DNA from 2 places in the Streptococcus sp. 116-D4 genome. Region 1 is predicted to be linked to the other one. Evidence: predicted binding sites of a transcription regulator. Region 1 holds the regulator's gene; the other holds the start of a gene.
What was found. The regulator Rex, encoded in region 1, represses fermentation and respiration genes when NADH is low (regulators of the CRP and FNR family bind a similar motif). The targets are predictions, from matches to a motif close to TTGTGAANTANTTCACAA.
Positions count from the first base shown of each region.

Region 1 (3,415 bases):
CATGTGACTAAACTTGTAAAAGAAGCCTGCGAACTGATGGGTATTGTCCTCTTGGACCATTTGATTGTCTCTCACTCCAGTTACTTTAGTTATCGTGAAAAGACAGATTTAATCTAAAGTTCATTAACGACATAGTCAAAGAGGTTTTTATCTTTGGGGCGATTTTCAAATAGTAATTCTGGGTGCCATTGGACACCGAGAAAGGCAGTATCATCTGTACTCATGACAGCTTCAATGATACCATCTTGAGGATCATGAGCCGCAATTTTTAAATTTGGTGCTAAGTCCTTGATACTCTGATGGTGGAAAGAGTTAATATGGGAAATTTCTCCATAGATTTCTCGAAGAACTGTATCAGGTTCTGTTACCAAGCGCTGGCTTGTGTACTCAGCCGAACAATCCTGCCAGTGGTCTTCGATATCTTGGTACAAAGTTCCACCCATGGCAACGTTAAAGAGTTGTGTGCCACGGCAGACGGAGAAAATAGGCTTTTTCTGGTTAATAGCTTCTTTGATGAGGGCCAGTTCGAAGATATCTCTTTGAAGGTGGTAGTCATCACTATCAATGGCTTTCGGTTCACCATAGAATTTTGGATCAACATTTTGCCCACCTGTCAAGATGAGCTTGTCAATTATACTGATATAGTGGCTAGCCATTTCTTGATCACCAATCGGTAGGATGATGGGAATCCCTCCAGCGTCTTTCACACCTTCAACAAAGCCTTTTGCTGCGTAGCTCAACATGATATCATCAACTGGATGAGTTTTTTCGTTTCCTGTAATCCCAATAACTGGTTTTTTCATAAAATGATGTTCGCTTTCTAATCCTTTTTTCGCATGAAGTAGAGGAGGGTTTGGAGTTCACTTGTCAAATCGACATATTGAACGACCACGTCTTTTGGTAAATGCAGATGGACTGGTGAAAAACTGAGAATTCCTTTCACGCCAGCATCCACCAAGAGATTAGCAACCTCTTGTGACTTGACGCTGGGAACCGTTAAGATCGCAGTCTTGACATCGGCATTCTTGATTTTTTCCTTGATTTGAGAAATCCCGTAAATGGGAATACCATCAGGAGTTTGGGTACCGACTTCAGGGTGGTCATCTAGATCAAATGCCATAATAATCTTCATCTTGTTACGCTCGTGGAAGCGGTAGTGGAGAAGGGCATGGCCTATATTACCAATCCCCACTAGCATGACATTGGTAATGGAGTTATCATTGAGCAAATCGGCAAAAAATGTCATCAGTTTTTTGACATCGTAGCCGAAACCACGCCGACCTAGTTCACCAAAATAGGAAAAATCACGACGTACGGTCGCTGAATCAATACCGATAGCTTCTGCAATTTGCTTAGAGTTGGCACGTTCAATCTTTTCTGCATGGAATCTCTTAAATATTCGATAGTAGAGAGAGAGTCTTTTCGCTGTAGCTTTTGGAATAGCAGACTGTTTATCTTTCACAAAATCACAACCTTTCTATTCTTCTATTTTATAGAAACATTGTGAAAAAATCAACAAAAACAAGAAAAAACTAAGAAAAATCTTAGTTTTAATGTAAAAAATCTGCATGTGATAGAAAACGGTAGAGGTCTCCGACCAGTCCTTGGTAAACTTCCTGCCCCTTAAAAGTCAGAGAAGTTACATAAAGTGTATCTGGCAGAGTCACACATCCTGACAGAGCCAGCATGAGAGCTTCATAGTCTTCATACTTGAGAGTGCGCTCTATATGATAGCTGTCTTTATAGGTCAGTTCAAACATATGGGCCCTATCTTTCAGATTTTATAAAGATACCACGTTCTACCAAGCTATCCATGAGGAAGTAGAATTTTTCCTGATGAATGTGGTGGTCTTCTGATTTGAAAATATCAACTAGACGTAGTCCAAACTTGTCGGTTATATTAATTTTAGCACCTGTAAGTTCCTTGTTAATAATGATTTTGAGTTGGAATCCCTCACCGCTGTTCGGAACTTTTTCCAAAAGGCGAGTCAATTCATAGTTACCAATCTTAGTCTCAAAAAAGGTGTTGTCCTTAAGGGTGAATTTTTTAACAGATGGGCTAAGAGTGTAGTCGTAAGGACAATTTTTTAACTGAATGGTTTTTTCAAATGCCATATGGCTAACCTCCGATAATTTCTTTTAAGGTTTTTGCGAGAGTTTGTAGGTCTTCAACAGTATTTTGTGGCGACAAACTGATCCGAACGGATTCCTTCAAGCGTTCTGAATTTGCTCCGTACATAGCTTCAAGAACATGGCTAGACTGGACAATGCCTGCAGTGCAGGCTGAGCCAGTGGAGATTGAAATTCCAGCCAAATCTAGACGAAGGAGTAAGAGGTCGTTTTTCTGACCAGGAAATCCAATATTGAGAACATAAGGGAGATGGTGGTCGCCTCTATTCAAGTAATACTGAACTCCCTCTAGCTCTGCCAGAAAGGCAGTTTCTAGATTTTGTACATGGTTGAAATGTTCTTCTTGTTGTTCTAGGTCCTCTTTTAGGGCTGCAACCATGCCTACGATGGCAGCTAAATTTTCGGTTCCTGCACGTTTTTTCTGTTCTTGGTCTCCACCATGGAGATAGGAATCAAAGTCCATGCTAGATGCGTAGAGAAATCCGATTCCCTTAGGACCATGAAATTTATGGGCTGAAGCAGTGAGAAAATCAATGCCCAATTCTTCTGGATGAATAGGGATTTTACCAATAGCTTGAACTGCATCGACATGATAGGCAGCAGGGTGTTGCTTGAGTATTTGGCCAATTTCAGCAATGGGCAGTAGGTTTCCTGTCTCATTATTGGCAAACATGGTAGAAACCAAAATCGTATCGTCACGTAAAGCCTCTTGAATTTGTTGGGCTGTGATTTCTTGATTTTCTGGTTGGATAATGGTTGCTTCAAAACCAAAGTGTTGAACCAAGTAATCAATGGTTTCAAGGACGGCATGGTGCTCAATGGCAGTTGTGATAATATGTTTTCCTTGTTCTTGATGACGAAGACAGTAACCAATGATAGCAGTATTGTTGCCTTCAGTTCCACCAGAAGTGAAGAAAATATGTTGAGGTTTTGTCCCCAGTAACTGAGCTAGCTCCTGACGAGCTTCTCGCAAGAGTTTTCCAGCTTGACGGCCATGACTATGAATACTAGAAGGATTGCCATAGGTTTCTTGCATAACCTCGGTCATAGCTAAAATAGCAACTGCTGACATGGGAGTCGTTGCAGCATTGTCCAAATAAATCAAAGAATCACCTTATTTCTTTTTGTTGTAGGCAAAGAGTGGGCTGACTGGTTTTCTTTCGTGGATACGGACGATGGCATCACCAATTAACTCACTAGCAGTGATGTAGCATACGTTTTTAGGAGTTTTTTCTTTTGTTGCTACTGAATCAGTCACAAGAATTTCTTTAATATTCGTATTGTC
Region 1 is NZ_AP021887.1:1,139,714-1,143,128, reverse strand. Features, by position in the region: gene radC (RadC family protein) at 1-117, shown strand, start outside; gene UKS_RS05870 (gamma-glutamyl-gamma-aminobutyrate hydrolase family protein) at 114-803, opposite strand; gene UKS_RS05865 (redox-sensing transcriptional repressor Rex) at 821-1,462, opposite strand; gene UKS_RS05860 (DUF4649 family protein) at 1,551-1,760, opposite strand; gene UKS_RS05855 (DUF1831 domain-containing protein) at 1,768-2,115, opposite strand; gene UKS_RS05850 (cysteine desulfurase family protein) at 2,120-3,235, opposite strand; gene UKS_RS05845 (ribose-phosphate diphosphokinase) at 3,245-3,415, opposite strand, start outside.

Region 2 (3,415 bases), 920 kb from region 1:
AGAGATAACGGCAAATGGTGTCACCTCAGATCCTGTACCAGATGTAGTTGGAATCGCGATGAATTTAGTCTTCTTACCAAGCAATGGGAATTTGAAGGCACGTTTACGGATATCCATGAATTTTTGTACAAGGTCACGGAAGTCCACTTCTGGTTGCTCGTAGAAGAGCCACATTACTTTAGCAGCGTCCATTGGTGATCCACCACCAAGAGCAATGATTGTATCTGGTTTGAAGGAACGCATAATCTCAGTACCACGTTCAACTGTAGTGATATCTGGATCTGGTTCTACATCTGCAAAGATTTGGTAAACAACCTTATTGCGACGAAGGTCAAGTTGTTCGATGATACGATCAAGGAAGCCAAGCTCTACCATAGCGTGGTCAGTAACGATCATGACACGCTCAACGTCACGACATTTTTGAAGGTATTGAATTGAATCACGTTCAAAGTATGTTTTTGAAGGAAGTTTCATCCATTGCATGTTATTTCTCCGTCTTCCGACTTTTTTGATATTCAAGAGGTTAATGGCGCTAACGTTATCCCCAACTGAGTTACGTCCGTAAGAACCACATCCGAGTGTCAATGATGGCAAGAAGGCATTATAAACATCCCCGATACCACCGAAAGTAGAAGGTGAGTTACAGATAACACGAATAGCTTTAACAGCTTTACCAAATTCTTTAGTCAATTCTTCATCAGCTGTATGGATAGCTGCTGAGTGCCCAAGACCGTTAAATTCAACCATTTGACGAGCTTTTGCAATACCGTCTTCGCGACTTTCAGATTTCAAAACTGCGATAACTGGTGATAATTTTTCACGAGTCAACGGCTCGTTTTCGCCAACTTCTTTACATTCTGCAGCAAGAATGTTTGTTCCTTCTGGAACTGTAAATCCTGCTTGCTCTGCAATCCAAATTGCTGGTTTACCAACGATGTCAGCGTTTAATTTTGCACCAGCACAGTTTTTGCTATTTGCTTTCACGCCGAAGCAGAATTCTTCTAGAAGGGCTTTTTCTTTTTTGTTTACAAAGTAAGTGTGATAAGATTTGAACTCTGCTACAAATTCATCGTAAATTTCTTTATCAATGATAACCGCTTGCTCTGAGGCACAGACCATACCATTGTCAAATGATTTAGACATGACGATATCGTGTGCAGCTTGGCGGATGTTAGCTGATTTTTCAACATAAGCTGGAACGTTTCCGGCACCTACCCCAAGAGCTGGTTTACCACATGAGTATGCAGCTTTAACCATGGCATTACCACCTGTTGCAAGGATTGTTGCAACACCTTCGTGGTTCATAAGTGCACTAGTTGCTTCCATAGATGGTTCAGTGATCCACTGTACACAGTTTTCAGGCGCTCCTGCTTTAATAGCAGCATCACGAACGATTTGAGCTGCGTGAGCTGATGATTCTTGAGCTGATGGGTGGAAGGCAAAGACGATTGGATTACGTGTCTTCAATGAAATCAACGCTTTAAAGATTGCTGTTGAAGTTGGGTTTGTTGTAGGAGTGATACCACAAACAACACCAACCGGTTCAGCGATGAGAGTCAAACCTGTTACATCGTCTTCTTCGATAATGCCAACTGTTTTAGTGTGACGCATGTTGTTTACTACGTGCTCACAAGCAAACAAGTTCTTAGTTGCTTTATCCTCAAATACACCACGCCCTGTTTCTTCAAAGGCATGTAAAGCCAATTCTCCGTGGGCATCCAAAGCTGCCACTGAAGCTTTTGCTACGATGTAGTCAACCTGCTCTTGGTTCAACTTACGCATTTCTTCAAGGGCAACGAGAGCTTTTTGCACCAAACCATCGACATGCTTTTCAGCAGCAAGTTTCTTTTCCTCTGGTGTCACAGTTTTTTTATCAGCCATATTTTCCTCCATAGCTTTCAAGGATTGCAAGTCCTTTGTTAATTTTTTCACAAGTTTATTATAACGCATTATTTCAACTTTGTAAACAGTTTCATAAACATTTCACAAAGAATTTTTAGTTCCTTGTGAAATGTTTTTCATTTTCTTTTCTTATCAGGCTTTTTCTTCAAAGTTTGTGAAATTTATTTCAAATATTTTTTATTTCACAAACTTGTTTGGAAGAAGGACTTGGAAATTGATAGATTTTCTAGTAAGCGCTTACTTTTTATTTCTAACAATACCTCCTTTGATAAGGAGGCTTTATTTTTGTTGAAAAATGCCTTGTTTAAAAGTCCCTTCATAAACGACTTCTTGTTCAGTTGTTAGTTTTCCTTTTCCATCAGCCTGACCATTTACAAAATCACCCTCGTATGTCCAGCCTTCTTTAGATTGAAAGGTACCTTTTCCATTGAATGCTCCATTTTTGAAACCACCTGTATATTGGTCTCCATTTTGGAAGGTAATGGTACCTTGCCCATTCATTTTTCCACGGACAAGACTGCCATCGTAAACAATCGTTCCATTATCAAGCTTTAGAACACCTTTTCTGGGCATATTTAGAAAAAAGACGAGTACAGCACAAAAAACAATGACAACTACTGCTAGAGTCTCTAAAAGTGGACGAGTCAGATAGACAAGATACTTTTTGTAAAAATTCTTAAGATTTTCCATCTTCACTCTCCTTTTTTAAACGTTCTAACCAAGCTTGACAACCCTCTTGAACACGCTGATAGGTCTCCTCAAAATCTCCTGTATACCAAGGATCTGGAACACTTTCAGATGCAAATGAGTATATCTTATCTTGACAGCCTACTGGACACATCTGACGTAAGTCAGAAACATTTGAAGCATCCATTCCGATAATATAATCAAAGGATTCAAAATCTTCCTTACTAATCTGAAGCGATGTTTTGCCTTTTTCATAAGGAATCTCATACTCTTGAAAAATCCCTTGAGTTCCCTTATGAATCGGATTGCCATGTTCCCAAGAGGACGTCGCTCGACTTTGGATTTCATAATTATCTGTCATTGATTTCATAACAAACTCGGCCATAGGGCTACGGCAAATATTTCCCAGACAGACAAAGACTAGTTTTTTCATCCCATTTCCTTTCTTTTATAGAAAAACGGGAGTTAGTAATCCCGTTTTATTTTTCAATTGCACCTTCTAATGAAGCTGTTTCTTTAAGCGGTAACACGGTCTTGATAGCTGCTAGTTCAAAAGTCAAGTAAACTCCATCTACATCAAGAACAATCGTTCTCTTCTCAGTATCTACTTCATCCACTGTTCCGTAGAGTCCACCGATTGTGATCACTTCATAGCCTTTTTGAAGCTTGTTCAAACTTTCCATACGCTTTTGTGCTTGTTTCTTTTGAGAACGTTGCATAAAGAACATCAAGGCAAACATACCTACAAGCATGATCACAAATGTTAAATTTGGACTAATATTTTCCATAGTATTTTCTCCTTTGTATTTTACATAGGACTACTATA
Region 2 is NZ_AP021887.1:214,790-218,204, reverse strand. Features, by position in the region: gene adhE (bifunctional acetaldehyde-CoA/alcohol dehydrogenase) at 1-1,881, opposite strand, end outside; gene UKS_RS01115 (MORN repeat-containing protein) at 2,182-2,592, opposite strand; gene UKS_RS01110 (low molecular weight protein-tyrosine-phosphatase) at 2,579-3,022, opposite strand; gene yajC (preprotein translocase subunit YajC) at 3,069-3,368, opposite strand.
Region 2: a site for Rex is predicted at 1,917-1,934, ahead of adhE (bifunctional acetaldehyde-CoA/alcohol dehydrogenase). Genes of this name have one in related genera too.